Regions from separate parts of the Massilia sp. METH4 genome, predicted to be linked through region 3. Evidence: predicted binding sites of a transcription regulator. Region 3 holds the regulator's gene; each other region holds the start of a gene.

Region 1 (2,196 bases), 3.1 Mb from region 3:
AGGAAGAGGTACTGGCGGCATACCGGTCCAGCGTCACGGGGTCGTCGAGCACGCGCTCGTGGCCCAGCTGGCGGCGCCACGCCGCCAGCGCGTCTCCGGAAGCCGCCATCAGTCGCGCCCCTGGATGAGGCGCGAGGTGATGCCAGACTCGTCACGCAGCGGGAAGAAATACGGGTAGAACGAGCGCTCGCCTGGCGCCTGTTCCATCATCCCGGCGAACGCGCCAATCTGCTCGCCCATGTATTCCAGCTCGAGCCGCAGCAGCACGGCCGGCGCGCCGACCCGGGTGCATGGCCGCTCGCCGCCGAAATCACGGAAACCGAGCATGCGCTTGTAGAACATGACGTGGCGTGGATTCACTTCGATGACATAGTCGGTATAGCCGTGGATATTGTGCGCATAGATGTAGGAGATGTGGATCAGCGACGCGAACACGCGTTTCGTCACGTTCTTGTCGATGGCGAGCCGCGAAGGCTCGCACAGCCGCCGGCCCGCGGCCCTGAGTTCATCGAGCTTGTCGCGAAAGTTTTCATCCGCCGGCAAACCGATCTTCGGGTCGTCGAGACACAGCGACATCGTGCCGACCGTGGCGCCGCCCGTTTCCGCATAGAGGGTGATACGGTTCGGGGCATGCTGCGTGCCGGCGTCGACATCATAGCCGCGCCAGCCATACATCTTTCGTAGCAACAGGTTGGCCGCCTCGCGGTGACCGGCGGTACTTGCCATGCGAATATGAAACACCTGCATATCGATGGCATGGGTATGGGCGATGCTCGCTTCCTGCTCGCGGATGACCAGGTCGCGCAGCTTGGCCGCGGCTTCGAAGGAAATAATTGGATCGTCGTGTTGCATTGTGCCCCCGGTTGCTCTGGAAAGGTCCATGCACATCAGACTGCTGTCACGGCCGCGAGTTCCGCAAAGCGTCGGACTTTTTTTCAAGTTGCCCGTCGAACGCTGGCAGGATTGGCTAAGCCTTTGATTTCAAGGAACACTTTGAAGTGGCACGATTGCTGCTGAGTAGCTGGTCGTCGGCACTGCACGTTGCGGCCGCAATCACTTACAAGGAGTAGCACGTCATGAACATGTTCAAGAAAGGTCTCCTGGCCACGGCGGCAGCCGTGACGCTGGGCATCGGGGGGATGGGCAGCGCCTACGCCGATACGTATGCAACGTCGATCCTGTCCGTTAACAACCTGCAGCTGACGAGGGGCGGCGTGGCGTTGACGGCGGCCGATTTCACGGTGCTGACCGGGACCAACGATGCGCATACGACTGCGACGTTCAATGGCTTTGTGGACGCACACAACGCTTCCCAGCCGGTCCCGGCCCCCGCCATTGCCGGTCCGTCATGCGCAGGTAGCGCCGCCGGGTGCGCGGCAGTGGGCGCATCCTTCACTCCGACCGGCGTCATCGCGGCGGACTTCGCCTATGCCAACCAGACCCTGGCCGGCTCGATCATCGGTGGCGGCGCGACGGCGCAGACCCGCGCGGACACGGCATCGATCTCGAACAACAGCATCGGCGCCGCCAACTCGGACGTCGGCACCTCGACGTCCTTCCAGTTCGCGCTGGGAAGCGGCGGCACCATCACGTTCGACTTCACTGCCAACGCTTACTCGGATGCACGAGTGATCGACGGTGGCCCGATCTCGAACGCGAACGCACGGTTGTCCTGGTCCGTGAACATCGTGGACACCACCACCGGTGCCGTCGTGTACTCGTTCGCGCCGGAAGAGTTGAACAGCAATTCGCTGCGCAGCGCGACGGACCAGAATCCGGGCACCACGCCCTACAACTTCACCTATACGTCCACGCTCGACACCGACTCCACGACCGGCACGCTGACCGCGGGTACGCTGTACCAGCTGACGATCCAGCACAACACGCTGGCCAACGTGCTGCAGGAAGAAGTGCCGGAACCGGCAACGCTGGCAATCCTCGCCGGTGGCCTGCTCAGCATGTCGCTGGTCAGCCGCCGGCGCAAGTCCTGAGCCGGACCTGCCCGCCGCCTGCGCGTACCGCCGGAGATCCCGGCGGTACGCTTTTTTTTGACGCCACGCAAGAGCTCAGCAGGTACGGATCGGGGGCTGCAACCCCAGCCATATAATCGTTCGGACAAGGTGCACTCGGAGAAAACAGTCATGGAAGAAATCATCGCCCAGCTGCAATCCGGATTGAAGGGAATCTGGAAATATC
Region 2 (2,196 bases), 1.4 Mb from region 3:
ACAGCAGGCCGGACTTCGACCACATCGTGCTGCTGAAGGAACCGGCCCGGGGGGCTGTCAGCGTCGCCAAGACCGGCATGGAGGCGAACCTGCGGGCGCTGGAAGCAAGCGTGCCGGTGGCGGGAACCATCTACTATTGCGCTGACGACTTGCGCTGATGCGTTCGCGCCTGCGGGCTCTATCGGCTCCGCATTGCCTTGCTGTCAGGGCCCCGCCGGATCTTCGTGAAAGACGTAAGTCTTGCCGTTCCAGTAAAGGATCGCCGATACCGCTTCCGTTCCCAGCAACACGGCCTCCCCGCGCATCTGGCGGCGCGGCACCTGCAACTCGGCCACCTCGCTCGAGCGCTGGGAGACGCGCTCCATGTCCGACGCCATCTCCGGATGACGCAGCACCAGGATCGGCGAAGCACCGTCGAGCAGCAGCCTGTCGTAGCGCAGCCAGTCGGCCGGTTTGCTGGCCGCCGTGGAATGCAGGGCGAGGAACTGCAAGCGCCCCTTGCCACCCTCCTTGTCGTGGAACGGGTAAATGGCCTTGATGTTGGCCCCCGCCGGCGCGCCTGCGGTCAACACCTTCACGACCATCAGCACATCGGGCCTGCCGTCGCCGTTGAAGTCGCCGGACATGCAGTGCCCGTGGCGCCGCACCGGCTCGAGCACGCCGGCGAGCGCCTTCGCCACCTGCGGCACGGCTTCCTTGCACACTTCGCGGCTCAACAGATCAGGGCCTGCTGCTTGTGCACTCGAGGCAACGATCAAGCCGGCGACGGCGGTCAAATGGCGACGAAAGCGGTTTCGGAACATACGCATTGGTTTTCGCATCGGGTGCCGTGCCGGCCGGCGGCTCACACCCATTGTCAACAGTAAAGAGGACGCCATGGTATGCGAAGCGTGTGCGGATACCAAGCAGCGCTTCCTCTACCGCCGCACCGGTATGACGATGCCGAATCTCATGCCCCATGCGCCACCGTCGGATTTTTTTACAACTTTCAGATCGCTATTTATCAGACCCTAATGAAAACAGGTATTTAAAAAGCTGGCACGAACTCTGCTATACGGCGTTTCCCAACTATTCAAAGGAAAACCGCATGTCAGTGTTACGCAAGTTCGTCATCACCGCCCTGGCCATGGCCTCGGCAGCATTCAGCCTGCAAGCCCACGCCGAAGTCGGCTACGCCGACGTCGTCCTCGATTACCACGATAGCGGCGCGGGCCCTATCGCTGGCCCGTACGGTGGCATCGGGGCCTTCACGGGATACAGCCCGGTGACCACCGACGTGGTATTGGGCAGCGAACCAGGCTCGATCGGCTATGGCGATTTCCTGTCGCTTCCAACCGGTTCGTACGTCACCGTGGGGTTCACGGACGAAACCGCGATCGACGGCGTTGGAGACGATATCTTCATCCAGGAGACCGGCGCCAGCGGCGAGCGCGCGAACGTCTACGTCAGTTCGGATACGATCAATTTCGTCCTGCTCGGCGTTGCGGCGGATGATGAAACGACGGCGTTCGATCTCGCTTCGATCGGCTTCACCGATCCGGTCCGTGCCATCAAGATCGTGGGCCTGGACAGTCTCGGCGCCTCCCCAGGCTTCGATGTCGTGAACGTGCAGGTCCTTCCCGGCAGTGTCGCTCCACCGGTGCCGGAACCGGAAACGATCGGCATGCTGCTCGCTGGTCTGGGCGTGATCTCGGTAGTGGCACGCCGCCGCAAACAAGCAAACAAGTAAGCAGGTCGAGCACGCACGCCGCGAGTACTTGCGGCGTGCGCCGGCTGGCGGTTTCCGGACCGCCAGCCCACCGTTGAATCGTCAGGCTGACCGCACTCCATCGAGCCAGCGTTCCAGCAGCGCCATGCCCGCCCGTTCCAATCCAACCGCGTATCGTGCGGTGTCGGCCCGCAGCCGATGCAGGTCCACGCCCGCATGCGCCAGTTCGACAGCATGCCCGCTCAGCCAGGCTTCCAGTTGCCCGCCGGCGAACTCCGTGTGGAACTGCAAGCCAAGCGTGTGGCTGCCGACACCGAATGCCTGGCACGGCGTGCCTGGCGTGGATGCCAGCGAGTCGATGTGCGACGGCAGCACGATGTTATCGCCGTGCCAGTGCAGCACGGGCACGCCGCGCAGTGCTTCAAGCGCGCCCGGCGTCGCGTGCAACGCGAGCTCGCCCCAGCCGATTTCCTTGTTGCCCGCCCGGC
Region 3 (2,196 bases):
TGGAGATCCAGAAGGTCAATGGCAAGGCCTTGCCGAAGGCCGACATCGATGCGCGGCTGAACGCGCTGCTGGCCGACCTGCAGATCGAGAAGCTGCGCGAGAACACGGCGCTGTCGCTGTCCGGCGGCGAGCGGCGCCGCGTGGAAATCGCCCGCGCGCTGGCCACCAACCCGCGTTTCGTGCTGCTCGACGAGCCGTTCGCCGGCGTGGACCCGATCGCGGTGATCGAAATCCAGCGCATCGTGCGCTTCCTGAAGGAGCGTGGCATCGGCGTATTGATCACGGATCACAACGTGCGCGAAACGCTGGGCATCTGCGACCGGGCGTATATCATCAATCAGGGCAGCGTACTGGCTTCCGGCCGGCCGGACGACATCATTGCCGACGAATCCGTGCGCCGCGTTTATCTGGGTGAACATTTCCGCATGTGATCCACCATTTCCAGCCCTTGAACGCAGCCCTTGAACGTTATTGATCAGCCATGAAACAGTCTTTGCAACTGCGCACTTCCCAGCATCTCGCGCTGACGCCGCAACTGCAGCAGTCGATCCGGCTGCTGCAATTGTCCACGCTGGAGCTGCACCAGGAACTGGAACAGCTGCTGACCGATAACCCCCTGCTCGAGCGGCTCGACGATCCGCTCGACCGCTCGGTGCGCCTGCTGGCCGATGGCGCGATCAATACCTCGCAGGGCGGCACCGAGGCGCCGCCGGAGGGCGGCCCGGCGCACGACGCGCCGGCCGCGCCGGAACCGGAGGCGTATGACGGCGGCGATGGCGAAGGGCTGGCCACCGGCGACCTCGACTGGGGCAGCGCCGGCAGCGGCAAGGGCCCGGACGACGACGATGCCCGCCCGCAGCTGGAAGCGAGCCACCGCAGCCTGCGCGAGCACCTGATGGAGCAGATGCGCGTCACGGTCCTCGAATCCCGCGATCGCGCCCTGGTGGAACTGATCATCGACGCGCTGGACGACAACGGCTATCTCGAAGAGAGCCTGGAAGAGATCCATGAACGCTTGCCGGAAGAGCTGGAAATCGAGATCGACGAGTTGCGCACGGCCCTGAAACTGCTGCAGAGCTTCGACCCGCCCGGCATCGGCGCCCGCAACGCCTCCGAATGCCTGGCGCTGCAGATCCGGCGCATGCCGAACGTGCCGCTGGTGACCCGCCGCATGGCGCTGTGCATCGTCGAAAAACACCTGCAATGGTTCGCCCAGCGCGACTTCAACAAGCTCAAGAAGGCGCTCGATTGCGATGACGAAGACTTGCGAGAGGCGCAGGCCGTGATTCGCCAATGCAATCCGCATCCGGGCGCCGCCTTCGCACCCGACGTGTCAGACTATGTGGTACCGGACGTGGTGGTGAAGAAAGGACGCAACGGCTGGGTCGTCACACTGAACAACGACGTGATGCCGCGCCTGCGTGTCAATGCGCTGTATGCCAGCCTGCTCAAGCAGGGCAAGGGCGAATCGCAGATGAGCGCCCAGTTGCAGGAAGCCAAGTGGCTCATCAAGAACATGCGCCAGCGCTTCGACACCATCCTCCGCGTGGCCCAGGCCATCGTCGAGCGGCAGAAGAACTTTTTCTCGCATGGCGCTGTGGCAATGAGGCCCCTTGTGTTGCGCGAGATTGCTGATACACTGGGCCTGCACGAGAGCACTATCTCTCGGGTAACAACTCAAAAATACATGCTGACCCCTCACGGCATGTTTGAGTTGAAGTACTTTTTTGGCAGCCATGTCGCAACCGAAGCTGGTGGGGAAGCTTCCTCGACTGCGATCAGGGCGCTGATTGTGCAATTCACAGGAGCCGAAGACCCGAAGAACCCTTTATCCGACAGTAAGATTGCGGACATGCTGGGTGAACAAGGCATGGTGATTGCACGGCGCACCGTCGCCAAGTATCGCGAAGCATTGAAAATCCCTCCAGTCAGCCTCCGCAAGTCTTTGTAGTCACTCTTTGCTTTTCATGCAGTGCATGGGTTCCTCTGCGCCGCCGTCTTGATTGGTGGAGACCGCACGAACCTGTAAATATTTCTTTAGGAGTGTGTGTATGAATCTGACTATCAGTGGACACCATATCGACGTTACCCCTGCCATTCGCGAGTATGTGCAGAACAAGCTGGAACGCGTTAGACGCCATTTCGATCAGCTGATCGATGTAAGTGTGATCCTGAGTGTAGATAATCTCACCGAGA
Region 4 (2,196 bases), 2.3 Mb from region 3:
GATCCTGCACGGCAAGACGCCGGCTACCCCCGTTGTCGCCGACTGGCGGCGCCGCCACCCGCGCGGCGCGCGGGTGTTCGCCATGCACGGCAGCGCCGGGACGGGCGTGTACGCGACCTGCCGCCCGCTCGATGCCGGGGCCCCGGACCACGCCGGCACGCTCGGCCACCCGCTGCCGGACATGGCGGTATTCGTGCTCGATGCCCACGGCCTGCCGGCACCGATCGGCGTTCCGGGCGAATTGCACGTGGGCGGCGCGGGCGTAGGGCGACTCCTCGACGGCTCGCGCCAGCGGCACGGCCGCTTCGTCACGCATCCGCTGGCGGGCGGCGAGCGCCTGTTCCGCACCGGCATGCAGGTGCGCTGGCTGGTGGACGGCACGCTCGACGGCCAACCCGACGGGCCGGCCAGCGAGCCGCCCTCACAGCCGGCGCCCAGGCCCGCCGCGAGCGCGCCCTCCGGCCCGGCGCTGCCGCAACCGTCGCCCGCCCTGCCTTCCGGAGTCGACCGGGATGCCGCTACGCGGCTGCCCGCCGCCGGCATATGGCGACCGCGCTGGCGCGCGCTGCTGAACTAGAAAACCCGTAGAAAGCCCGTAGAAAGCCCGATTCATCCGTGGCGGCGATCACGGCTGTCGAAAAATTTTACAGCCGGGCTCTCTCAACGGTTTCCTATCGCTATCCATCCGGTAGTTACTCGCATCGAATCAACGACTTGTACATAACAGGCCAGCTTTCGGCACGAAAAATGCGTATCGATATGCAAACAATAACAAGGTTCCGAAAGAGACCCGTGTAACCCTTACAACTACCTGGAGCTAATAGTGAAGACGATCAAACAAGCAGCAGTGGGTGTGGCAGTGGCGGTTGCAGCAATGGCCTCGGCGCACGCGGCCCCGCAAACCGTGGGCGGCGTGACCTGGGATCCGGAATACGGCCTGGACTTCTCCTCGTCGTCGGTGCAGATGCACCAGATCTTCGAGCCCGACGGCACCGCGCGCGGCTTCGGCATCGTGTCGACCATGAACGGCACCGGGCAGGACCAGTTCTGCCCCGGCTGCGAGCTGACCATCGTGTACGGCGGCTACACGCCGGCCAGCACGGAAGGCGGCACCACGCTGTATACCGGCGGCTACGTGCGGATCTACATGAATGACGGTCCTTCCACGATCAATCCATCCGACCCGCTGACGATGAACGACGACAACGTCGGCCTCGGCACCCTCTGGCTGGACCTGGCTGGCCATGAATACAATGGCTATACGCTGCGGGGAACGGTCAATTCCATGATGCCGCCCAACCTGAGCGGCCTGGGCCAGCTCGACGTGGTGGGTGGCGTGGCCGCCCAGTACTTCGACACGAACATGCAGGCGGGCGGCGCCGACCTGGCGTTCTCGTCCAGCTTCACGCAACCGTATCCCGGCGCCGACAACCACGTGGTCGGCACCGGCAACTTCTATGGCATGACGACGGCGGTTCCCGAGCCGTCGACGTACGTGATGCTGGGCGGCGGCCTGCTGGCGCTGGGCTTCCTGCGCCGGCGCAGCCAGGCTTGACGGCCTGCTGACGGCCGCCCGCCGGGACGGGCGGCCACCGGCTGTCGGAAAATTTGACAGTCGGTGCGGCAATCCCGTCGGGCCCGGTCCGCCGCGCGTGCTTCCAGGTGCACCGCGCGGCGGTTCACGGCGCACGCCACCGCTGAATTCATGGCCTGCTCACAGGCATGAAGCATCCCCGTCGTCCGTGACCGTCCACAAGCGTTTCCCCGCCCGCGGCAAAGCGCCTGGCTCCCTGCCGAAGGCCGACATGCGCGTCCCGATGACAGGACGCCATGCCGACAGGCGTGGTGGCCGCGCCTTGGGGCAGCCCCTCAGGACAGCGCCTCAGGGCAGCACCTCAGGACAGCACCTCAGGACAGCACCTCAGGCGCCCGCCGGAAACACCAGCGACCGGTGGGCCGCCACGCCGGCCAGCATGCCGGCCGCCGCCGCGAGCGGCGCGCTGTGCATCGCCATCGCCACGTCGCCCGCCGCGAACACCCCGGGCACCGTGGTCTGCTTGAGCTCATCCACCCGCACGTGCGGCCCGAACATGCCTTCGTCCAGCACGCAGCCCAGTTGGGCCGCCAGCGGGCTGGCCGGCTGCGTGCGCGGCGCCACGAACAGGCCGCCGAGGGCGATCTCGCGGCCGTCGGCCA

What was found. Region 3 encodes sigma-54, which starts transcription at its own class of promoters, with help from an activator protein. Its sites were predicted from a motif close to TGGCANGNAANCTGCTTT; they were not measured.
Region 1: the regulator sigma-54 is predicted to act here: its motif matches at 1,000-1,017, upstream of V6Z91_RS23950 (PEP-CTERM sorting domain-containing protein).
Region 2: the regulator sigma-54 is predicted to act here: its motif matches at 1,037-1,054, upstream of V6Z91_RS16735 (PEP-CTERM sorting domain-containing protein).
Region 4: the regulator sigma-54 is predicted to act here: its motif matches at 737-754, upstream of V6Z91_RS20530 (PEP-CTERM sorting domain-containing protein).

Annotation. Positions count from the first base shown of each region.
Region 1 is NZ_CP146614.1:5,429,987-5,432,182, forward strand. It holds gene V6Z91_RS23940 (FAD-binding oxidoreductase) at 1-109, opposite strand, end outside; gene V6Z91_RS23945 (long-chain N-acyl amino acid synthase) at 109-939, opposite strand; gene V6Z91_RS23950 (PEP-CTERM sorting domain-containing protein) at 1,077-1,991, shown strand; gene V6Z91_RS23955 (XrtA system polysaccharide chain length determinant) at 2,142-2,196, shown strand, end outside.
Region 2 is NZ_CP146614.1:3,799,159-3,801,354, reverse strand. It holds gene V6Z91_RS16745 (hypothetical protein) at 1-158, shown strand, start outside; gene V6Z91_RS16740 (hypothetical protein) at 204-716, opposite strand; gene V6Z91_RS16735 (PEP-CTERM sorting domain-containing protein) at 1,088-1,729, shown strand; gene V6Z91_RS16730 (glutamine amidotransferase) at 1,811-2,196, opposite strand, start outside.
Region 3 is NZ_CP146614.1:2,364,165-2,366,360, forward strand. It holds gene lptB (LPS export ABC transporter ATP-binding protein) at 1-431, shown strand, start outside; gene V6Z91_RS10480 (RNA polymerase factor sigma-54) at 482-1,951, shown strand; gene raiA (ribosome-associated translation inhibitor RaiA) at 2,052-2,196, shown strand, end outside.
Region 4 is NZ_CP146614.1:4,664,281-4,666,476, reverse strand. It holds gene V6Z91_RS20535 (amino acid adenylation domain-containing protein) at 1-577, shown strand, start outside; gene V6Z91_RS20530 (PEP-CTERM sorting domain-containing protein) at 824-1,555, shown strand; gene V6Z91_RS20525 (NAD(P)/FAD-dependent oxidoreductase) at 1,922-2,196, opposite strand, start outside.